3 regions of the Roseateles sp. DAIF2 genome follow, and region 1 is predicted to be linked to each of the others. Evidence: riboswitches for the same ligand, from Rfam matches in the RefSeq annotation. Region 1 holds a riboswitch; each other region holds the start of a gene.
What was found. A riboswitch is a leader RNA that binds a small molecule or an ion and turns the genes downstream of it on or off. The one in region 1 is predicted to bind cyclic di-GMP.

Region 1 (7,771 bases):
TACCTGCGCGTGCTGCTGGACAGCTGCCGCCGCGCGGTCGACAGCGTACCGGCCCATCTGGAGGAATACGGCGTCTCGGTCGACATCATGTTCGAGGTCGAGCAGCTGCGCGAGCGGCTGCGCCGCATCGAGGCCCTGCTGGACTGCCTGGTGACCGAGCATCCGCAGCGCGAGCTGGCGCGGCTGGCGGCCAGCCTGGTCGGCGTGGTGCAGGCGCGGCGCAGCGTGCGCACCCTGTTCGCGCGCCACTACTCGCTGCTGGCGCGCAAGGTGGCCGAGCGCAGCGCCGAGACCGGCGAGCACTACATCACCCGCGACGCCTCGGCCTACCGCGACATGCTGCGCCGCGCCGCCGGCGGCGGCATGGTGATCGCCGGCACCACCTTCGCGAAGTTCGCGGTGATGGCGCTGGCGCTGTCGGCCTTCTGGGCCGGCTTCTGGTCCGGCGTCAACTATGCGCTGAGCTTCGTGCTGATCCACCTGCTGCACTGGACCGTCGCGACCAAGCAGCCGGCGATGACCGCGCCGGCGATGGCCAGCAAGCTCGGCGACATCGGCGACGACGCGGGCCTGGAGGGCTTCGTCGACGAGGTCGCGCATCTGCTGCGCTCGCAGATGGCCGGCATCGTCGGCAACCTGGCGCTGGTGACGCCGCTGGTGCTGGGCGTGCAGCTGCTGGCCTGGGGCGTGTTCGGCGCGCCGCTGGTCGGCGCGAAGGAGGCGCAGTATGTGCTGCATTCGCTGACCCTGCTCGGCCCGACCCTGCTGTTCGCCGCCTTCACCGGCGTGCTGCTGTTCGCCTCCAGCCTGATCGCCGGCTGGGTCGAGAACTGGTTCGTGTTCTACCGGCTGGAGGCCGCGATCGCCTGGAACCCGCGCATCGTCGCGCGCCTGGGGCCGCAGCGCGCGCAGCGCTGGGCCGCCTGGTGGCGCGCCAACATCTCGGGCCTGACCGCCAACACCTCGCTGGGCATGATGCTGGGCCTGGTGCCGGCGCTGCTGGGCTTCTTCGCGCTGCCGATCGAGGTGCGCCACGTCACCCTGTCGACCGGCCAGCTGGCCGCGGCGGCCGGCGCCCTGGGCTGGGACGTGCTGCACAACAGCGCCTTCTGGTGGTGCCTGGCCGCGATCCCGCTGACCGGCCTGCTGAACCTGACGGTCAGCTTCACCCTGGCCTTCAAGGTGGCGCTGCGCTCGCGCGGCATCCAGCTGGCGGACCGCGCCCGCCTCAGCCGCGCGATCCTGCGCCGCCTGCGCGAGCAGCCGCGCAGCTTCTTCCTGCCGCCGCGCGACGGCGGCGGCGAACTCAGGCCTTAGGATCCTGGTCCGCGTCCCGATCCGCATCGGGACGCTCGCCGCCCTTGCGGCCCGAGAACATCGTCCACCAGACAATGAAGACCAGCAAGGCCAGCGCGCCCAGGGCTTCCAGCAACAAAATTCCCATGATCCTGCGTTCCTCGCTCGGCTTCTTTCTGGCGGCCGCGATTCTAGGGCTGCTGGCGGCCTGCTCGAGCACGCCGCTGCCGCCCGATCCGGCTCCCTCCCCGGCCCCGCGCGCCCTGCCGCCCGGGGCGGCCAACCCTTCCGTGTCGCTGCCATCGATGCCCGCGCGCGGCCGCGCGGTGCTGCAGCGCGAGCGCTCGCGCTGGGTCGCGGCCGACTGGGACGAGCTGCCCGGCTGGGGCGAGGACCGCGCGGCCGAGCTCTGGCCGGCCCTGCTGCGCGGCTGCGCAAGACCTGCCCCCGGCTGGGCCGAGCTGTGCGCGCGCGCCGCGCTGCAGCCGCCCACCGACGATCTCGAGGCCCATCTGTGGCTGATCAAGCATCTGCAGCCCTACCGGGTCGAAAGCCCCGACGGCGAGGCCCAGGGCCTGCTGACCGGCTATTTCGAGCCGCTGCTGGACGCGCAGCGCCGCCCGCTGGGCAGCTACCGCGTGCCGCTGCATGCCGCGCCGCCGGACCTGGCGCGGCGCCGCCCCTATTTCAGCCGCCAGCAGATCGAGACCGAACAGCGCGAGCGCCTGCGCGCCCAGGAGCTGCTCTATATCGAGGACCCGCTGGACGCGCTGGTGCTGCAGATCCAGGGCTCCGGCAGGGTGCGGGTGCGCGAGAGCGAGCACGCCGCGCCGGTGCTCAAGCGCCTGGCCTTCGCCGGCCACAACGAGCTGCCCTACCAGTCGATCGGCAAGCTCCTGATCGAGCGCGGCGAACTGCGCGCCGGCGAGGCCTCCTGGCCCGCGATCAAGGACTGGGCGCGCCGCAACCCGGCGCGGCTGCAGGAGCTGATGTGGCAGAACCCGCGCTATGTGTTCTTCCGCGAGGAGCCGCTGCCCGACCCCGAGCTGGGGCCGCGCGGCGCGCAGGGCGTGCCGCTGACGCCGGGCCGCTCGATCGCGGTGGACCGCGCCAGCATCCCCTACGGCACGCCGGTCTGGCTGGACGGCGGCAGCGGCGCGCTGCGCCGTATCGCGATGGCGCAGGACACCGGCAGCGCCATCGTCGGCGCGGTGCGGGCCGACTATTTCTGGGGCTGGGGTGCCGAGGCCGAGGCCCAGGCCGGCCGGCTGAAGGCGCCGCTGCGGCTGTGGGCGCTGTGGCCACGTTGATGCCACGCTGAAACCGCGCCGGGTGCATACTCGGCCGCCATGAGTACCAGCACCTTCGTCCTGTACCTGCTCGCCTGCCTGGCCGTCTGCCTGACGCCGGGCCCCACCACCCTGCTGGCGATGGCCAACGGCACACGCCGGCGCTGGGACCTGGCGGCGGCCGGCATCGGCGGCGCGGTGCTGTCGGACCTGATCCTGATCGGCGCGGTGGCGCTGGGCCTGGGCGCGCTGCTGGCGGCCTCCGAGACCCTGTTCGTGCTGCTCAAGTGGTGCGGCGTCGCCTACCTGGCCTGGCTGGGCCTGCAGCTCTGGCGCGCCGGCCCGGCCACCGCCGGCGCGGGCGCGCCGACGCCGCGCCAGGCCTTCACCCAATGCCTGGCGGTGGCGCTGACCAATCCCAAGGGCGTGCTGTTCTTCTCGGCCTTTTTGCCGCAGTTCATCGACACCTCGGCCGCGCAGGCGCCGCAGTACCTGCAGCTGGCGCTGGCCACCGCGCTGCTGGACCTGATGGTGCTGGCGCTCTACGCGGCCGGCGGCGCGCGCCTGGCCGCGCTGCTCGGCGGCGCCGCGCTGCGCAGGGTGAACAAGGCCTGCGCCGCGGCGATGTTCGCGCTGGCCGGCCTGCTGGCGCTGACGCGGCGGGCCTGAGCCCGCGCAGCCGCGACAATGGGCGCTTTGCACGCCCACCCCGCCTCGTGAAACGCTACCACTCCCATCTCGGCCGCGACATCTTCGTCACCGCCGGCACCGCCCGCGACCTGGCGCCGGGCAGCTTCGGCATCTGCGCGATCGGCGGCGGCGCCGAGGGCTGGTCGGTCGTGCATGTGGGGCCGGAGGGCGACGTGGCCGACCTGGGCGGCGAGTACTACTTCGCCGCGCCCGAGGAGGCGCTCGCCTTCGTCAAGGAGCTGATCGAGCTGATGCCGGCAGACGCTCAAACTCCCCCAGCGGCAGGGGTTGGCTGAACAGGAAGCCCTGGTGCGCGGCGCAGCCCTGGCTCAGCAGGAAGTCGCGCTGCGCCTCGGTCTCGACGCCCTCGGCCAGCACCTCCAGGCCCAGGCTCTGCGCCAGCGCGACGATGGTGCGCACGATCGCGGCGTCGTGCTTCTCGGTCAGCACATTGCGCACGAAGCTCTGGTCGATCTTCAGCTGCTCCAGCGGCAGGCGGCGCAGGTAGTTCAGCGATGAGTAGCCGATGCCGAAGTCGTCCAGCGCGAAGCCGACGCCGCAGGCCTGCAGCGCGTTCATCTTCGCGATCACGCCCTCGACATCCTCCATCAAGAGGCTCTCGGTCAGCTCCAGCTTCAGGCGCTGCGAGGGCGCGCCGCTGCGGTCCAGCGCGCGCTGCACCTGGGTGACGAAATCGGCCTGCTGGAACTGGCGCGCCGAGACATTGATCGACAGGTTCAGCCGCGCCATATCCGGCTGCACCGACCATTCGGCCAGCTGGCGGCAGGCCTCGTCCAGCACCCATTGGCCCAGCGGCAGGATCAGCCCGCTCTGCTCGGCCGCGGCGATGAACTCCAGCGGCGGCACCAGGCCGCGCTGCGGATGCTGCCAGCGCAGCAACGCCTCGGCGCCGGTCAGCGCGCCATGCTCGTCGACCTGGGCCTGGTAGAACAGGCGGAACTCGCCGCGCTGCAGGCCGCGGCGGATCTCGGCGTCCAGCCGCGCGCGCTCGCTGGCGGCGCTCTGCATCGCCGGGTCGAAGAAGCGGATCGCGTTGCGGCCCGCGGCCTTGCTCTGGTACATCGCCAGGTCGGCCTGCTTCATCACATCGTCCAGGCCCAGCGAGCCGGGGCCGAACAGCGCGATGCCGATGCTGGCGGTGCTGTGGTGCTCCAGGCCCGGCAGCTCGTAGGGCTGGGTCAGCTTCTTCAGCAGCTTGACGCCCACCGCCTCGGCCTCGGCCGCGGCGCAGGGACCGGCCTCGCTGAGCTCGTCCAGGATGATCACGAACTCGTCGCCGCCCAGGCGCGCCACCGTGTCGCTCTTGCGCACGCAGGGCAGCAGCCGGCCCGCCACCTGCTTGAGCAGCAGGTCGCCGAGGTCATGGCCCTGGGTGTCGTTGAGGGTCTTGAAATTGTCCAGGTCGATCAGCAGCAGCGCGCCATGGCGCTGGCCGCGCTGCGCCGCCGCCAGCGCGCGCTGCAGCCGGTCCAGCAGCAGGCGGCGGTTCGGCAGGCCGGTCAGCGGGTCGTAGAAGGCCAGGCGCTCGATCTCGGCCTCGGCCGCCTTGCGCTCGGTGATGTCGCTGAACAGGCCCACGCAATGGCTCAGCTCGCCCTGCGCATCGCGCACCGCCGACAGGGTCAGCCATTGCGGATAGATCTCGCCGTTCTTGCGCCGGCTCAGGATCTCGCCCTGCCAGCGGCCCTGGCGCGCCACCAGCGCGGCGATCTCCTCGATGTACTCGGGCGCATAGCGGCCGGAGCTGAGCAGGCGCGGCGTGTTGCCCAGCGCCTCCTCGGCCGAGAAGCCGGTGATCAGGCTGAAGGCCTTGTTGACGCGCAGGATGCGGCGCTCGGCATCGGTGATGAACATGCCCTCCTGCGCCTCGAAGGCGGTGGCCGCCAGGCGCAGCTCCAGCTCGGTGGCCTTGCGCGCGCTGATGTTGCTGCCGGTGCCGCGGTAGCCCTGGAAGGCGCCGTCCTCGTCGAACAGCGGCAGGCCGCTGATCTGGATCCAGCGCCGCTCGCCGTCCGGCAGGCTCAGGTCGAACTCGAACTGGCGGATCGGGCGGCGTCGCTCCAGGTCCTGCAGATGGGCGGCCCAGGCGGGATCGCTCTCGTGCTCCGGCAGCAGCTCGCACGTCGTGCGGCCCAGCAGGGATGCCGGCGCGCGGCCGGTCACATGCTCGACATTGGGAGAGACATAGCTGAAGCGCAGCCGCTCATCCAGCTCCCAGAACCACCAATCGCCGGCCGCGGTGGCGAAGTCGTGAAAGCGCTGCTCGTTGGCGCGCAGCGCGCGGTCGGCGCGCGACAGGGTGCGCGCCACATGGCGCACGCGCCAGTACAGGCCGGCGAACAGCGCCAGCCCCAGCACGCCGCACAGACCGCCGATCCAGCCCCAGCGCCGCGTCGCCGCGGCGCGGCTGGCGCTGATGTCGTCCAGGAGGGCCAGCGAGGCCAGCGCGCGGCCCTGGCGGTCGTGCACGGTCATCAGGCTGGCCAGCCAGCTGCGCTCGTCGCGCCGGTCGCCGGTGAGCTCCAGCACGCCGGGATCCTCGCCGCCGCCGGCCAGCTCCTGCCAGGGCTCCAGCAGGCCGCTCGGCAGCGCCGGCAGGCTGTTGTGCAGCAGGGCCAGTTGCGCATGCTCGTCCCATTGCCCGGCCAGGCCCAGCAGCTGCTTGCCGCGCGCAAAGTCGCGCTCCTTGCCATGGCGCTTGTGCACCGCGGCCACCACCTCCAGCGACAGCAGGTCGCCCAGGCGGCGCGCGAACCAGCCGAGCTCGGTGCCCAGCTCCAGATAGCCGATCAGCTGGCCGTCGACCCGCCAGGGCGAGACATGGCGCAGCACCGGCACGCCGGTGCTCGCCATCTCCCAGCCCTCGGCAGGCGCATCCAGCCGCGCCGCCTCGGCCAGCACCGGGCGCAGCACCAGCTCGCCGCCCCCGGCCTCGGGGTCGAGCAGTTGCAGCAGCGTGCGCTGCTGCGGCGTGATGAAGGCGACATGGCTGATGCCCGACTCGCGCCGCATCGCGCCGTACTCGCCGCGCGCCGCGAGCAGCAGGGCCGCGCGGTCGCCGGCGCGCATCGCGCGCTGCAGCGCCGGGTTCTCGCGCGCCTGCTGGGCCAGCCAGCGCAGGCGGCGCGCCTCGTCGTCGGCCAGGCGCAGCCACAGGCTCTGGGCCTGGCGCCGGATCTCGTTGCCCTGCTGCTGCTCGCTGCGCTGCTGCTGCTGGCGCGCCGACAGGCCCAGCAGCAGCGCGATCGCCAGCAGCACCAGCAGCACCGGCGCCAGGATCTGGCGCATCAGGTGGCGGCCGCTGAAACGCCGCGGCCGCGCCGTTGCCGGCTGCGGGGCGGGGAGCGAAAACGTCGGGGATCCGTTCATGGGCGGCCGGGCGGCACGGACGAACGGAAAAGGCGGGGTGGCGCATGCGGCAGGCGACCGGCCGATGCCGGAAGCTGGCAACCCCGCTGTCATGGCCGCGCGCTTTGAAAAAACGCGGGCGTTAGACCGGTGGCTTTGCGACCCCGCTTTTCAGACCGGGTGTGCCGAGTAGGTTCTTTGTTCTACATCGAGGCGCGGATACTACCCGTTACAGACTCGGCCGGTTCGGCGCCAGGCGCGCCTTTACATGTGCGCGCCGGCCGCCGCCAAGAATTCACGTTCAGGGCCGAATAGGGTGCAGGCTCGAATCGGCCATGCCGACCAGCAGCGCGCGGCCGTCGGGCAGCACGCGGAACTCGCCGAACTTCGCGGCCTCGAAGGCGGCGGCCTGCCCCTCCTCGAAGAACCAGGCATCGCTGACCAGCACCCAGCGCCCGTCCTTGGGCGTCAACTCCAGCAGCAGCTCGCCCTCGGCCAGCGGCTGGCCCGGCGCCTGCAGACGCATGCCGGTGGCGACGCCGCGCGGGTCCAGCCGCGCGGCTAGCAGCGGGCGCTGTGCGCCCGGCAGGCGCAGCAGCTCCTCGCCCTCCAGCCGGCCGGGCAGCGCGAAGTTCAGACGCATGAAGTCGCCCTGCATCAGCGAGCGCGGATCCACCGGCGCCAGCGAAACGAACACCGGCCGGCCGTCGCGGATCAGCGTCTCCTTCTGCCAGATCGCGCCGTTGGCCACCGCCAGCACCAGCAGCGCGCCGCCGCCCAGCAGCCAGCGTGCGGCGCCGGGGGCGGGGTCGGGTCTTGCCGCCGCCTCGGCCGGTCGGCGCGCCAGCCAGGCCAGCAGGCCCAGCAGCGCGCCGAGGCCGACCAGCAGCAGCGCCTTCTGCCCCAGGGTCCAGTCCAGCTGGTAGTAGAAGCCGCCGATGATCCAGGCCGCCGCGACGCCGGCCGCCGCCGCCAGGCGCCAGCGCTGGGTGGTCGCCAGCAGAGCCAGCGCGAACAGGGTGGCGCCCAAGCCGGGCAGCAGGAAGGCCAGCGCCGCCAGCGCGGCGGCCAGGCCCAGCAGCATCGGCCGCCGGCAGCCCGGCCAGCGCCGCCACAGCAGCCAGGCC
Region 2 (7,771 bases), 330 kb from region 1:
AGATGTCCTTGCCCGGGGCCGACACGGTGACGAAGCTGCCCCAGCTGGAGAAGCTGGCCAGCGCATCGGCGCTGTCGGTGGCCGACACCACGATCATCGAGCTGGTCGGCGCGATGGTTTCCTCGATGCCGTTGTTGCCCGCTGCCGCGATCACCAGGCCGCCCTTGCTCTTCATGTAATTGGCCGCGCTCTGCACCGCCGCGCTGCCGGCCACGCCGACATAGCTGATGTTGGCGATGCGCGCGCCGTTGTCGGCCGCCCAGGTCACGCCCTGCGCCACCGTGCTCCAGTAGGCATACGCGTTCGCGTCGGCGATGCGCACCGGCATCAGCCGCGCCGCGCCGGCCACCGCGGCCACGCCCACGCCGTTGTTCAAGGTCGCCGCGGCGCCGCCGGCCACGGCCGTGCCATGGCCATGCACATCGGTGGTGTTGGCATTGTTGTCGTAGAAGTTCCAGCCCGGCACCATGCGCGCGGCCAGGTCGGGGTGGCTGGCGTTGATGCCGGTGTCCAGGATCGCGATCGTCACGCCCGCGCCCTGGCTCTTGTCCCAGGCGGTCTGCGCGCCGATCTTGCTCAGGTGCCATTGGCTGCCGGCATAGGGGTCGTTGACCGCCATCGCCGGGGCCACGCGCCGGTCCAGCTCCACGAAGCGCAGCTGCGGGTGCTTGGCCAGCAGCGCCTGCACCGCTCGCTCCGACGCGTTCCCCGGCAGCTCGATCACGTGCAGGTCGCTCTTGCCGATTCGTCGTGCCTTCCCGCCATGGCCCTTGGCAACCTTCTCCATCTCAATATCCGACAGCCCCGCGCGGGCCTGCACCAGCAGGCGCCCCTTGGCGAATTCTGGCTCGGCCGTCTGTGCCGAAACGCCCCAGCTCGCCAGACCCGTGGCGATGGCGATCATGAGATGCGAGCCGCGTTGCAGCAGGATCCGGTGCGCGGAGGAACCGGCGGAGAAAGAGGAGAAGTTCATACCCAAACCTTCTGAGTAGAACCTGGACCCTCTTGGGCCGGTCTGCGCAGACGGGGGCAGCGGCGGCAAGGGAATTGCACGCCGTGACGGCATCGGACGCGGGAAAGCATCCGCGATGCACGGGGTTGTGTCTGGCAGTCCAGCCGTCATGGGGCCACAGGCCCTTTAGACCGTTGACTTTGCGTCCCGCGCTTTCGCGCGGTTTGCCCTTTGCAGAACAACTCTGCTGCGGGGGCCTGTCGTACTGCACAGGCGCTGGGGCTCTTTCTTGTCGAGCGGGATGGGCTACCGGGCGGTAGCCATCGGGTCCGCTGCCACCCCGAAAAGCTCCGGGGCGAGCCGCCAATATCGCTGAGAGGCCAATCCATCAGGCATCCACGCCCGCATTATCGGCAGCCCCTTGACAAGGCCAGGGCGGACTTGTAACGGCCGGTTGGGCGCGCCGCAGCGGTTCAGCCTCCGCGGACAAGCATCCCGTTTCCTCGGGAAAAGTCGGCCGGGCGTGGTGCCTCGGCCGCTTACATCTGATCACACCTCGGGTGCAGCATGCACGCGGGCGGCGGTCTCAGCGGATGGTGACCTGCACCGACACGCTGCGGCTGTTACCGGCAGCATCCCTGGCGGTGGCGGTAACGGTGTGCGTCCCCAACGCCGCCTTGCGCGTGTTCCAGTTGTAGGCCAGGCTCGCTCCGCTGCCCGTCGCCACGGTCTTGCCGTCGATCGCCAGGGTCTGCACCAGGCCCGCCGCCCCGGCGTTGTCGCTGGCCGAGACGCTGATGCTCAAGGTGCCCGACACCGTGCTGCCATTGACCGGGTTCAGGATGCTCACCACCGGCGCGGTCGTGTCGGCCACCACGATGTTGGCCACATTGACCGTCACCGCCGCCGAGCTGCCCGCATTGCCGGCCGCGTCATAGGCATAGGCCACCAGGTTGGCGTTGCCGTTGGCCACCTTGCTGGAGTCCCAGCTGAAGGCATAGGGCGCCGTGGTGTCGGTCGCGACGAGCTGGCCGTTGGCCCGCAGCTCGACCCGGCTGACGCCGACGTTGTCGCTGGCCGTCACGTCCACCGCCACCAGGCCGTTGACGTTGCTCAGCCCCAGCGGCGCGGCGATGCCGACGCTGGGCGCCTGGGTGTCGGGCGCGGCGGCGGTCAGCACGGCCGTCACCGCCGCGGCGGCGGCGTTGACGCGGCCATAGCCGAACTTCTTGTCGCGGCCCACATCGCCCAGGTCCTGGGCTGTGCTGTAGAGCAGGCTCTCGATCTGGCTGCCGCTCAGCGCGGGTTTGGCCGCCATCATCAGGCCGAGCACGCCGGAGACGACCGGGCTGGCCATCGAGGTGCCCCACCAGGCCTGGTAGCCGCCGTCGCGCGTCGTGGTCCAGATGTCCTTGCCCGGGGCCGACACGGTGACGAAGCTGCCCCAGCTGGAGAAGCTGGCCAGCGCATCGGCGCTGTCGGTGGCCGACACCACGATCATCGAGCTGGTCGGCGCGATGGTTTCCTCGATGCCGTTGTTGCCCGCTGCCGCGATCACCAGGCCGCCCTTGCTCTTCATGTAATTGGCCGCGCTCTGCACCGCCGCGCTGCCGGCCACGCCGACATAGCTGATGTTGGCGATGCGCGCGCCGTTGTCGGCCGCCCAGGTCACGCCCTGCGCCACCGTGCTCCAGTAGGCATACGCGTTCGCGTCGGCGATGCGCACCGGCATCAGCCGCGCCGCGCCGGCCACCGCGGCCACGCCCACGCCGTTGTTCAAGGTCGCCGCGGCGCCGCCGGCCACGGCCGTGCCATGGCCATGCACATCGGTGGTGTTGGCATTGTTGTCGTAGAAGTTCCAGCCCGGCACCATGCGCGCGGCCAGGTCGGGGTGGCTGGCGTTGATGCCGGTGTCCAGGATCGCGATCGTCACGCCCGCGCCCTGGCTCTTGTCCCAGGCGGTCTGCGCGCCGATCTTGCTCAGGTGCCATTGGCTGCCGGCATAGGGGTCGTTGACCGCCATCGCCGGGGCCACGCGCCGGTCCAGCTCCACGAAGCGCAGCTGCGGGTGCTTGGCCAGCAGCGCCTGCACCGCTCGCTCCGACGCGTTCCCCGGCAGCTCGATCACGTGCAGGTCGCTCTTGCCGATTCGTCTCGCCTTCGCTCCATGCGGACCCATGACCTTGCCCAGCTCCACGTCCGACAGCCCGGCCCGCGCCAGTACCAACAGCCGGCCCGGGGCATAGACCGGCTCACCAGCGGCCGGAGGATAGGCGCTCAGCACCAGCTCCGGATCCACGCCGGCCCGTGGCGACAGGCCGGTGCGCTCGACCCGCAGGCTGTGGTGCCCGTTCAGCGTGACCAAAATGCACTGCCGCCCTTCGCAGAAGGCCAGCGCCGGCTCCGCGACCTTCAGGGCCGAGCGGTCAGGCCGGTCGCAGACGCCGCGGCCGCTCAGCAGGCCGCTGAGCGTATCGCCGTAGCGCTGCTCGCCGCGTACCCCGTCGCGATCGATCCAGACCAGCTCATCGAAGCGCAGCCGGTCGATGCGCTGACGCAGCGCCTTGCGTTGCTCCGGCGGCAGGTCCTGGAAGCGCTCGACGCTGCTGGCGACATCGCCCTCGTAGGCGGCTTGGGTGGCGGGATCCCAGGTGCAGGCCTGGGAAGACGACAGGCTGGCGGCCAACGCGACGGCGGTGAGGACCATGGTCACGGCTCCAAACGGACAAGGCCGGCGACTCTCTGCTCACGCCCGGCGCATCGACCTCGTCTTGCTCCCCGACAAACAGGTCCGGCCGGTTCGGCATCGCTGCCTGGTGGACGGACCTCTCGCGTGAATTAGTGCGCAAATCGCACGGCACGACAAGCACCGCCCGCCCGACTGAGGGGGTGCCGCGGGGAGGCCGTCGCGCGGCTCAGAGGAAGTCCAGTCCGCGCCGCGCCGAGGCGCCTAACTCGGGCATCGGCACGGTCTCCTCGCACCAGCCGATGTCGCGCCGCATGCGCGCATCCAGGTCGTGCAGGCCGACCGGTTCGGGCGCGGCCGGTGGCGGTAGCAGACGGGCCAGCAGCTGGCGCCAGAACGAGCGGCCGGCCGGGTCGATCGAGGCAAGGGCCGCGACGGAAGGGGTGGTACAGGCGGTCATGGTGAGACTCCAGGGGTTCCGACAAGAGGGGCAAGGAAAAGCTTGGCGAGTGGGTTCAGAATAGGGCCCGCCTCTGGACAATGGAATTGATTGTTTTTCGCCGATTTGGTCGAAATTTCTAACCAGCAAAGCCGCCACGCCACATGTCCCGCCTGCCCCTGAACACCCTGCCGACCTTCCGCGTCGTGGCGCAGCTGCAGAACCTGCGCGCCGCGGCCGAGCGCCTGCACCTGACCCATAGCGCGGTCAGCCATCAGTTGCGGACGCTGGAGACCCAGCTGGGGCATCCGCTGTTCGAGCGGCGCGGCCGCCGCCTGGTGCTGAATGGCGCGGGCGAGGCCCTGCTGGCCAGCGTCAACAAGGCGCTGGCGGAACTGGAGCGCGGCGTCGCCGCGGCGGGCGACGCGGCCGGGCTGGATGCGCAGACCCTGCGTCTGTCGGTGCTGCCCTCCTTCGCCCAGCGCTGGCTGCTGCCGCGCATGCAGCGCTGGCGCCAGCGGCATCCGGGCCTGGTGCTGGAGATCAGCACCTCGGCCCAGTTGGTCGACCTGGCGCGCGAGGGCTTCCATGCCGGCATCCGCCAGGGCTCGGGCCCCTGGCCGGGGCTGGCGTCCGAGGTGCTGATCGGCATCTCGATGCCGCTGGTGGTGGTCGGTTCACCAGCGGCGGCCAAGCGCCTGGGCCTGACCGGCCGGCGCCCCCATGCCGAGCCGCATGAGAGCTGCTTTGGCGCCGAGCCGCTGCTGGGCGACGACGAGCCCTGGGTCGAATGGTTCGCGGCCGCCGGCGTGACCCGCCGCATCACGCCGGTGGCGGTCTTCAACGACGCCGGGATGCTGCTGCAGGCGGCCGAGCAGGATCTGGGCATCGCGCTGGCGCGCGAGATCCTGGCGGCCGATGCGCTGCGCGACGGCCGGCTCAAGCGCCTGTCGCCGCTGACCATCAGCTACCGGCATGCCAAGCCCTATCACCTGGCCTATCCGCCGGCGCTGGAGGACTGGGCGCCGCTGGTGGCGCTGCGGCAATGGCTGCGCGAGGAACTGAGCGCGGCGCCGGCGGGCTGACGCGCCTTCTTCAGTTGCACAGGCCGAGGATGCGTTCCTCGTTGGAGCAGCGCTTCTTCGGCGTGCAGGCGCGCAGCTCGCGCGCGGTGGGCGGGTAGTAGATCCAGCCCGAGCCCAGCTCGGGCAGGGCCAGCTTGACCTCGCGCCACTTGGGATGACCATGCTCCTGCAGCCGCTCGAAGTTCTGGCACAGCGAGCGGCCGAAGCTGCGGAAGCTCTCCACCGTGCCCCTCAGGTTGTAGTCGTAGGTGACCAGGAAGGCGCCGACCGAGATGGTCGTGAAGTCCTCGCTCAGCAGGTTCGGATAGCTGCGCGCGAACACGGTGGCCGGCGTGTAGGTGCCCAGCGGCAACTTGGCCGAGGGATGGTTGGGATCGAACTTCAGCAGCTTGATGAACTTCTGCGCCTCCGGCTTCATGTTGGCGATCAGCGGCGCCGGCTGCCCGGCCGCGACCACCACCACGTCGACCGACTTGTCGCCGATCAGCTTGACCAGGGCCTCCTCGTTGGAGAGGAAGCTAGCCTGCGCGTCGGGCATCGGGCCGCCGAACATCATGCGGTAGAGCGTGTGCGTGATCAGCGCCGCACCGCTGCCGACCAGGCCGCCGTTGATCTTGGCGTCGCGCAGATCGTGCAGATAGTTCAGCGGCGAGTCAGCGCGCACGATGTAGTGGATCTCGGTGTTGTAGAGCGGCAGGATCACGCGCAGCGGCCGGATCAGCGCGCTGGCCTCGGCATTGCCGGCACCGGAGCGGTCGACGAAGGCCTGGAACACATCGGCCTGCACCACCGCGAACTTGACGCCCGGCTCGTAGCGCAGCAGCTTGACATTGGCCGCCGAGCCCGAGGTGGCCAGCACCTCCAGATTGATGTCGGCCCCGGGCGCGACATAGCGCGCCAGGTCCTTGCCGATCGCGTAATAGGTGCCCTTGTCCGAGGCGGTGACGATCTTGTAGTCGACCGTGGCCGCAAGGCCAACGCCGCAGGCGAGCAACAGGCCGCCAGCCGCGACGGCAGCGCCCACCAGCATCTTGATCGTTGTCGTCATCATCACGGTCTCCTCGAGGGGTTGGCGGCATCGCCGGCGCACAGGCCCAGCGCCGCGACGGCATCGGTGCAGGGCCCCGGCGGCGGCGTCGGGCGCTGCGCCGGATCGTCGGCCAGCGCACTGCGCGCCGCGCGTGGGGGTGCGTCGCGGCCATGCGCCGGCGCGGCCTGACGCGGCTTTGCCACGGGCCGGATCTCGACCAAGCCGGCGCCGGACGGTGCCTCGCGCTGGAGGTGGTCCTCGACGGTTTCCGCCGCTTCGGACGCCGCGAGGGGTGGCGGCAAGGCCGCCAGCGCCGGGAGCACGACCGCTTGCGGCGGCGGTGATAGGGGCTGAGATGCGGCCGGCGCAGGAGGGGGGCGAACGGCCGGTGGCGGTGCGGCCGGGCCATAGAGGCGATAGGCCAGCAGCGCGCCCAGCGCCGGCAGGGCCAAGGCCAGGGTCAGCGGCCAACGCCGCAAGGTCGGCAGCATGGGCGGCGCCGTTGCGGGCGTGGCCGTGAACACCAGCGCATGGCGGCGCTCGTCCGCGACCTGCCAGTCGGCCGTCTCCGCCGCCTCGGCGGCGCGCTCGGGCGCCGGCTCGCCGACCAGGCCGAGATCCTGCTTGCAACGCGCGCATTGCCGGGTCTGGGTGATGTCGTTGAGCGCGCCGCAATGCGGGCAGGGCCGCAGGTGCAGGGCCGCGCCGCATTCGTTGCAGAACTTCGAGCCCGGCGGGCTGCGATGCTCGCAAAACGGACACAAGCTCGGCGGCCGGGCCAGGGTCCTGGCCAGCGGTTGGTCCGGCGACATCGGGGGTGGCGTGGTGGATCCGATGCTGATCCCCTGGAGCTGCCAGACCAGTGTATGGCGCCGCGCCGGCCGGCGCCACCCGCCCGGCCGGGCGGGGCAAGACCTGTCCCTGACACCGGTGACGCGCGCAGCGATTCAGGACTGGCCGGCGAGCGGCCGCCGGCGCAGGCGCCACATCCCGTCCAGGGCCCAGGCCGAGAGCCAGCACAGCAGCGCCGACCACAGGGTGTGGCTCATGAAATGCGCGCCGCGCAGCTGCTGCGACAGGCCCAGCAGCAGGCCCGCAGCCAGCGCGGCGCAAAGCCAGCGCCGCGCGATCGCGGGCGCCACGCCGCGGAAGGCGAAATAGCCGCCGACGAAGGCAAAGCCCGCCGAGGCATGGCCGGCCGGGAAGCAATGCCCGCCGCCGCCGTCGCCGCGCCAGAAGCCCAGCCAATGCGGCACATAGCGCGCCACGCCGCCGAACTGCTGCAGATCCCAGGGGCAGCTGGTGCTGCTGGCACCCTTCAGCAGGCTGACCACAAGCACCGCCAGCCAGCCCGACAGCACCAGCTGCAAGCGCTGCGACCAGGCCAGCCGGCGCAGCGGCCCCTGCGGCCACCACAGGCCCAGGCTCACCAGCAGCATCAGCAGCCAGGCCAGCAGGCGCCCGCCCTGGTGCAGCACATCGACCAGCAGCCAATGCTCGCGCAACGCGAACCCAGCCGGCCCGCCGGCCAGCGCGGCCAGGCGCAGGTCCAGGCCGCTGCCCTCCCAGGCCAGCAGCA
Region 3 (7,771 bases), 2.0 Mb from region 1:
GGTCCATTCGCGCAGCCAGCGGGCGGCGGCCTCGGGGGATTTCAAGCGCATCAGCGGCATCAGAAGCTCTCCTCGACCGCGGGCACATTCTTCGCGACGATCTGGGTTTTCACATCGAGGTCGGGCGCCACGTTCAGGAGGCGCAGCGACTGCGCCACCACCTGGCTGAACACCGGACCGGCCACCGCACCGCCGTAGTAGACGCCGGTGCTGGGCTCGTCGACCATCACCGCCACGACGATGCGCGGCTTGCTGATCGGCGCGATGCCGACGAACCAGGAGCGGTACTTGTTGGTATAGCCCTTGCCTTCCTGCTTGTGCGCGGTGCCGGACTTGCCGCCGACGCTGTAGCCGGCCACCTGGGCCAGCGGCGCGGTGCCGCCGGGCGCGGCGGCCATCTGCAGCATCTGGCGCACCTCCTGCGCGACCTTGGGCGAGAACACCCGGATGCCGGGCACCGGCTCGCCCTCGGGCTGGTGCCGCATCGTCGCGGGGATCAGCTCGCCATCGCGCGCGAACACGGTGTAGGCGCGCGCCAGCTGGAACAGCGAGGCCGACAGGCCGTAGCCGTAGCTCATCGTCGCCTGCTCGATCGGGCGCCAGCTCTTGTAGGGCCGCAGCTTGCCGGTCACCGCGCCGGGGAAGTTCAGCTGCGGGCGCTGGCCCAGGCCGATCGCGGTGAACATCTCGTGCATCTCGCGCGGCTGCATCATCATCGCCAGCTTGGCGGTGCCGATATTGCTGGACTTCTGGATCACGCCGGCCACGGTCAGGTCGCCATGCGGCTTGGTGTCGGACGGCGACCAGCCGCTGATCACCAGGCTGCGCGGCGCGGTGTTGATCACGCTGTCCAGGCGGATATGGTGGGTCTCCAGCGCCAGCGCGGCGATGAAGGGCTTCATCGTCGAGCCGGGCTCGAACACATCGGTCAGCGCGCGGTTGCGCAGCTGGGCGCCGCTGAGGTTCTGGCGGTCGCCGGGGTTGTAGCTGGGGAAGTTGGAGAGCGCCAGCACCTCGCCGGTCTGGGCGTCCAGCACCACCACCGAGCCGGCCTTGGCGCGATGCTCGGCGACCGCGTCGCGGATGCGCTGGTAGGCGAAGAACTGCACCTTGGAGTCGATCGACAGATCGATGTCGCGGCCATTGCTGGCCGGCACGCGCTCGCCGATGTCCTCGACCACGCGGCCCAGCCGGTCGCGCACCACCGAGCGCGAACCGTCGCGGCCCTGCAGGTCCTTCTGGAACGCGAGCTCGATGCCCTCCTGGCCGCGCTCCTCGATATTGGTGAAGCCGACCACATGGGCCGCGGCCTCGCCCTCGGGATACTTGCGCTTGTACTCGCGGTCCTGGAACACGCCCTTCAGGCCCAGGGCCTTGATCTGCGTGGCCATGTCGTCGTCGGCCTGGCGGCGCAGCCAGACGAAGCGGCTCGAGGGGTCGAGCTTCTTCTCCAGCTCCTGGCGGCTGATGCCGAGAATCTTGGCCAGCGCACGGCGCTTGTCGGCGTCGGCATCCACTTCCTTCGGGATCGCCCAGATCGAGGGCACCGCGACGCTGGTGGCCAGCACCTGGCCCTTGCGGTCGATGATGCGGCCGCGGCTGGCCGGCAGCTCCATCGTGTGGGCGTAGCGGGCCTCGCCCTGGCGCTGGTAGAAATCGTTGCCGATCACCTGCACATAGACCGCGCGGCCCAGCAGGCCGATGAAGCCCAGCCCCACCAGCGCGACCAGGAAGCGCGAACGCCAGGGCGGCGTCTTCGAGGCCAGCAGCGGGCTGCTCGAATAGCTGACGCTGCGCGCGCTGACCGCGGCGCGATGCGCGGACTTGGCGCCGGACTGGCCGAACCATTTCTTCACGGTGCGACCCCCGAGGCCGCGCGGCTCAGCTCGACCTGCTGGGTCACCGCCGGGCCGATCACGCGCATGTGCAGACGCTCGCGCGCGACCTGCTCGACGCGCAGATTGGTGGCCTGGGCCTGGCGCTCGGCCAGCAGGCGCTGATGGTCGGCGTCCAGGCGGCGCGATTCGGACTGCGCGCGATCCAGCTCGGTGAACAGGCGGCGCGACTCATAGGCGCTCTTGATCAGCACCATGCCGCTGGCCAGCACCGCGATCAGCAGCAGCAGGTTGATGCGGCTCATCGACCCGGCTCCTCGGGCAGCGGCGCCTCGGTGCGCTCGGCCACGCGCAGGATCGCCGAGCGCGAGCGGCCATTGGCGCGCACCTCGGTCTCGCTGGGCTTGATGCGCGCCAGCGCCTTCAGCGCCAGCGGCTTCGGCGCCGCGAAGGGCGCACGGCGGTCGTAGACCTCCTTGCTGTGCGCACCGATGAAGTTCTTGACGATGCGGTCTTCCAGCGAATGGAAGCTGATCACCGCCAGGCGGCCGCCGGGCGCCAGCAGGCGCAGCGCCGCATTCAGCCCCTGTTCGAGCTCTTCAAGCTCGGCATTGACGTGAATCCGAAGCGCTTGAAATGTGCGCGTTGCAGGGTCCTGGCCCGGTTCGCGGGTTTTGACCGCGCCAGCCACGACTTTGGAAAGCTCATCGGTTGTTCGAACAGGACTCCCGCCCGTCCGGCGAGCAACAAGCGCCTTTGCAATCTGTGCAGCAAACCGTTCTTCCCCATAGTTGCGTATCACCTCCGCAATCTGGCGCTCATCGGCGCGGGCCAGGAAATCCGCGGCGCTTTCGCCGCGCGTCGTGTCCATGCGCATGTCCAGCGGTCCGCTGAAGCGGAAGCTGAAACCGCGCGCCGGGTTGTCGATCTGGGGGCTGGAGACGCCCAGATCCAGCATCACGCCATCCACCTGCGGCACGCCGAGCCGGGTCAGCTCCTCGCGCATCGCGGCAAAGGGCGCGTGGCAAATGGAAAAACGCGGGTCCGAGACCCGCGTATCGCCCGAGGTGGCCGCCGTGATCGCCTCGGGGTCGCGGTCGATCGCGACCAGCCTCCCCGCCGGTCCGAGCTTTTGCAGCAGCAGGCGCGAATGGCCGCCGCGGCCGAAGGTGCCGTCGACGTACAGGCCGTCCGGGCGGGTCAGCACGGCATCCACGGTCTCGTGCAGCAGCACCGTGGTGTGGGTGAAAGCGGGGGTATTGGGGTCTTGCGGCGCGCTCATATCAGAAGCTGAAGTCCTTCAGCGCATCCGGCAGTTCGGACTGCATCACCTGGGCCTCGTGCGCCGCATAGCGGGCCGCGTCCCAGAGCTCGAAGTGGCTGCCCATGCCCAGCAGCATCACGTCCTTGTTCAGACCGGCGGCGGCGCGCAGCTCGGGCGAGACCAGCACGCGCGCGGCGCTGTCGATCTCGACATCCTGGGCATTGCCGAGGAAGACGCGCTTCCAGCCGGCGGCCGACATCGGCAGCGCGGCGATGCGGTCACGGAAGGTTTCCCAGGCCGGACGCGGGAACACCATCAGGCAGCCCTCGGGATGCTTGGTGAGCGTCAGCTGGCCGGCGCAGAGTTCCTGCAGGGTCTCGCGATGGCGTGTTGGGACGGCCATCCGCCCCTTGGCATCCATTGCCAAGGCCGACGCCCCTTGAAACACGAAATTCGCCACAGCGACCCACTAAATTGCACTTTTCACCACTTTAACGATCGAAGCCTCGTCGGTCAAGGTGAAAACGGAAAAATCTCCAATGAAATCAAGCACTTAGAACCCGTTGTTACAGCGATGGTGCGAGCAAAAATCGTTCAAAAAGAAGGACTTGCAGATTGCTCTGCAAGTGCTGGATGAACTTGGGAGGGACATTTCGCGCCAGCATCGAAAAACGATGAAACCCGGCGAAACCGCGATGAATACTGTGTAAACAACCAGTCGAGGTGCGGGCCATTGAGGCATGGCGGTGGCCCGAGGCCGTGGCCGGGCGGATGCCGCGATTGTCGCGCCGGACGGGCGCGATCGGGGCCTCAGCGTAGGCCGCGGCCCGGCGGCAGCGTGAGCGGATCGGCCACGAAGGCGGCCTGGCGCAGCTCGTCGGGAATCGCGCGCGCGACCTGCAGGCTGACCATGCGCCCGAAGCGCAGCAGCGCGGCGATCTCGGCGGGCAGCCAGGCGCGCGGCAGCTCGGCCTGCTCGCAGCACAGCACGCCGTAGAGCCGGCCGTTGACGTCGAAGCTGACGTCCAGCAGCGCGCGCACGCGCTGCGCATCGAGATAGGCCGCGCGCAGCGGCGCCAGCGCGGGCTCGCGCACGCAGTCCTCGCAGGCGAACACGCCCTCCCGGGCGAGTTTCGCGAAGTAGGCGCCGTACTGCGCCTGATCCAGTTCGGCGCCGAGCAGCGCGTTGTCGCCGCCCCGCCCCACGCTTGCGCGGCACACCAGGCGCAGGTCGCCGGGTTGGCCGCTGAAGCGCCACAGGCTGGTGCGCGAACAATCGAACTGCTCGCGCAGCAGGGCCAGCATCGCCAGGCGGTAGGCCTGGCGCTTGAGCTGCCCGTCCGCCAGCGCCAGACCCAGGCGGCGCAGGCGCTCCAGGGTGGATGGTCCGCCGGCGCTCACGATGGTTCAGCCGGCCGGCTGGCTCAGGCGGAAGCCGGCGACGATGTCGGCCAGCTTGTTGGCCTGGTCGCGCAGGCTCTCGGCGGCCGCGGCCGATTCCTCCACCAGCGAGGCGTTCTGCTGGGTCATCTGGTCGAGCTGGGCCACCGCGGTGTTGACCTGGTCGATGCCCTGGCTCTGCTCGCGAGTCGCGCCGCTGATCTCGGCCATGATCGCGGTGACGCGCTGCACGCTGGCGACGATCTCGTCCATCGTCGAGCCGGCCTGCGCCACCAAGGCCGTGCCGCCCTCGACCTGCTCGACGCTGGCGCCGATCAGGCCCTTGATCTCCTTGGCCGCCTCGGCGCTGCGCTGCGCCAGCGCCCGCACCTCGCCGGCCACGACCGCGAAACCGCGGCCCTGCTCGCCGGCGCGTGCGGCTTCCACCGCCGCATTCAGCGCCAGGATGTTGGTCTGGAAGGCGATGCCGTCGATGGTGCCGATGATGTCGTTGATGCGCCGGCTGGCATGCTGGATCTGCTCCATCGTCGTCACCACCCGGGACACCACCTGGCCGCCCTGGCGCGCGACATGGGCGGCGCTGTCGGCCAGCTGGTTGGCGCTGGCGGCCGAATCGGCGCTCTGGCGCACGGTGCCGGTCAGTTCCTCCATCGAGCTGGCGGTCTGCTGCAGATTGCTGGCGGTCTCCTCGGTGCGCTGGCTCAGGTCCTGGTTGCCGACCGCGATCTGGCGCGCCGCCACCGCCATCGACTGGCTGGTCGCACGCACGTCCAGCATCACATGCTCGATCTTGCCGACGAAGAGATTGAAGGCGCGTGCGATGTCGGCGATCTCGTCGCGGCCCTCGGCGTCCAGGCGCTGGGTCAGGTCACCGGTGCCGGAGGCGATCTGGTCCATCGCGCCGCGCACCCGGCCCAGGCCCTTCAGCAGCACGCCGATCGCCAGCGCCGACAGCGCCGCGGCCACCGCCGCCACCGCCACCAGCGAGACGCCGGCCGTCGCCAGCAGGCTGGACAGCGCGGCCAGCGCCTCGTCCTGTTCGGCCGCGGCCAGCAGGGTCCAGTCGGTGCCCGGCACCGGCGTGGCCTTGACGAAGAAATGGCGCTCGCGCACCTCGACCTCGGCCAGCTCGCGGCCGTTGGCGCGCGCCAGCAGCTCGGGCGTGAAGCCGGCCGACAGCTCGGCCACCGGCTTCAGAGTCAGGGCGGCATCGGGATGGGCGATGATCTTGCCGTCCTTGGCCAGCAGGAAGGCGAAGCCGCTCTCGGTCGGCTTGATGCTTTTGAGCGTCGCGATCACATCGTCCAGCGCCACGTCGGCGCCGGCCACCGCGCGGGTCGCGCCCCCGGCCTTGATCGCGCTGGCGAAGCTGACCACCAGCTTCTTGCTGGAGGAGGCGATATAGGGCGCGGTCAGCACCGGCGCGTCGGCGCCCTCGGCCAGCTTGTACCAGGGGCGCACGGTGGGGTCGTAGTCGGCCGGACGCTGGCGGTCCGGCACCGAGATCATGCGCTTGTCGGCATGGCCGATGAAGGCCAGGTCGAGCCGGCCGGACTTCAGCGCCTGCTCCAGCGCCGCTTGCGGTGCATCCAGCGCGGCGGCCGGGGCCAGCGCCGCGACGATATCCTTCTGCGCCTTGACCCAGCCCGCCATCGTGCCGGCGTGGGCCTCGCCCAGGTCGCTCAGCTGCGCCAGCACCTGGCGGCGCGCATGGGCGCTGACGCTCAGATAGCTGGCCAGGGTGGCGACGCCGATCGCGGCGATCACGATCAGCATACAGATCGCGATCAGGCGGCTCTTGATGGTTGTCAGCATGGCGGGCGGTCTTTCCTGGGGCGGGACGGAGACGCGAAGCCGGCTGCGGACGACCGGCGACGGCCGGTGCGGCAACCCCGCTGTCCTGGTCCCGGGTCGGGAAGGTAGACCGGAGGCTTTGCGACCCCGCCTTTCGAACGGGTGTGCGATAGAAGCGCGGCATTGTATGCAGATCGCACCAATGAGGGCGGGTTTACCCTCTCGGGTTCAACCCGAGCCCGTGACGGGCATCACACCTTGTAGGTCGACAGCAGGATGCTGGTCTCGGTATTGGCGATGCCCTCGATCAGGCGCACGCCGCTGAGCACCCGGTCGAACTCCTCCAGCGTGTCGGCGCGCAGCTCGGCCACCAGGTCCCAGCGGCCGTTGGTGCTGTGCAGGGCCGCGACGTTCGGGTGGCCGCGCAGCTCGCGCAGCACCTCGGCGGTGCGGTTGCCCTCCACCGCCACATTCATCAGCGCGCGGATGCGCTGGGCCTCGGCCGCGGGCTTGAGCCGCACGCTGTAGCCGACGATCACACCCTCGCGCTCCAGGCGCGCGATGCGGTTCTGCACCGTCGCCCGCGCCACCCGCAGCTGGCGCGCCAGCGCGACAACCGAGAGCCGCGCGTTGTCGCGCAGCAGCGCGATCAACTCGCGGTCGGTGTCGTCGATATTAGACATAGTGATTTGAATCGCCTGGCGTTTTGCAAAGTTAACACAACATATTGAACGCTTTGCCAGCTATTTATTAGCCATGCTCCCGACCAGAATTTGCGCAAAGGACGGCCAGCACGACGCCAAGAGCCGCCCCGTCGGAGATGTTCATGACCCGCTTCATCGATGTACCCGCCCTGACCCAGCTGCTGCAGCGCAAGGGCGTGGCGCCGCTGATGGCCGAGCTGGCCGAGGCCCTGCGCGAGGACTTCCTGCGCTGGGAGGAGTTCGACAAGACCGCCCGCGTGGCCAGCCATTCGCCGGTCGGCGTGATCGAGCTGATGCCGGTCGCCGACACCCGGCATTACGCCTTCAAGTACGTCAATGGCCATCCGATCAACACCAGCCGCGGGCTCTACACCGTGATGGCCTTCGGCGTGCTGGCCGAGGTGGCCAGCGGCTATCCGCTGCTGTCCGAGCTGACCCTGACCACCGCGCTGCGCACCGCCGCCACCTCGGCGCTGGCGGCTCGGACCTTGGCGCGGCCCGACTCGCGCCGCATGGCCCTGATCGGCAACGGCGCGCAAAGCGAGTTCCAGACCCTGGCCTTCCACAACCAGCTGGGCATCGAGGAGATCGTCGCCTACGACATCGACGCGGCCGCGACCGACAAGCTGCAGCGCAATCTGGCCGCCTACCCCGGCCTGCGCATCCGCCGCGCCGGCTCGGTGGCCGAGGCGGTGCGCGGTGCCGACATCGTGACCACGGTGACGGCCGACAAGACCCGCGCCACCATCCTGACACCCGAGATGATCGAACCG

Region 2: it holds a riboswitch for cyclic di-GMP, as region 1 does, so the genes downstream of both, G8A07_RS02030 (S8 family serine peptidase) here and G8A07_RS03590 (EAL domain-containing protein) in region 1, are expected to answer to the same signal.
Region 3: it holds a riboswitch for cyclic di-GMP, as region 1 does, so the genes downstream of both, G8A07_RS28185 (methyl-accepting chemotaxis protein) here and G8A07_RS03590 (EAL domain-containing protein) in region 1, are expected to answer to the same signal.

The regions. Positions count from the first base shown of each region.
Region 1 is NZ_CP049919.1:761,708-769,478, reverse strand. Features, by position in the region: gene G8A07_RS03615 (site-specific recombinase) at 1-1,317, shown strand, start outside; gene G8A07_RS03610 (hypothetical protein) at 1,307-1,444, opposite strand; gene G8A07_RS03605 (murein transglycosylase A) at 1,443-2,606, shown strand; gene G8A07_RS03600 (LysE family translocator) at 2,646-3,254, shown strand; gene G8A07_RS03595 (hypothetical protein) at 3,302-3,571, shown strand; gene G8A07_RS03590 (EAL domain-containing protein) at 3,507-6,584, opposite strand; cyclic di-GMP riboswitch class I at 6,739-6,841, opposite strand; gene G8A07_RS03585 (GDYXXLXY domain-containing protein) at 6,946-7,771, opposite strand, start outside.
Region 2 is NZ_CP049919.1:427,421-435,191, reverse strand. Features, by position in the region: gene G8A07_RS02030 (S8 family serine peptidase) at 1-973, opposite strand, end outside; cyclic di-GMP riboswitch class I at 1,104-1,191, opposite strand; gene G8A07_RS02025 (S8 family serine peptidase) at 1,539-3,659, opposite strand; gene G8A07_RS02020 (hypothetical protein) at 3,868-4,098, opposite strand; gene G8A07_RS02015 (LysR substrate-binding domain-containing protein) at 4,242-5,162, shown strand; gene G8A07_RS02010 (TAXI family TRAP transporter solute-binding subunit) at 5,173-6,213, opposite strand; gene G8A07_RS02005 (zinc ribbon domain-containing protein) at 6,213-7,004, opposite strand; gene G8A07_RS02000 (phosphatase PAP2 family protein) at 7,140-7,771, opposite strand, start outside.
Region 3 is NZ_CP049919.1:4,781,503-4,789,273, forward strand. Features, by position in the region: gene G8A07_RS22010 (UDP-N-acetylmuramoyl-L-alanyl-D-glutamate--2,6-diaminopimelate ligase) at 1-60, opposite strand, end outside; gene G8A07_RS22015 (penicillin-binding protein 2) at 60-1,856, opposite strand; gene ftsL (cell division protein FtsL) at 1,853-2,140, opposite strand; gene rsmH (16S rRNA (cytosine(1402)-N(4))-methyltransferase RsmH) at 2,137-3,117, opposite strand; gene mraZ (division/cell wall cluster transcriptional repressor MraZ) at 3,119-3,547, opposite strand; gene G8A07_RS22035 (hypothetical protein) at 3,539-3,736, shown strand; gene G8A07_RS22040 (GAF domain-containing protein) at 3,910-4,500, opposite strand; gene G8A07_RS28185 (methyl-accepting chemotaxis protein) at 4,507-6,315, opposite strand; cyclic di-GMP riboswitch class I at 6,383-6,473, opposite strand; gene G8A07_RS22050 (Lrp/AsnC family transcriptional regulator) at 6,546-6,977, opposite strand; gene G8A07_RS22055 (ornithine cyclodeaminase) at 7,121-7,771, shown strand, end outside.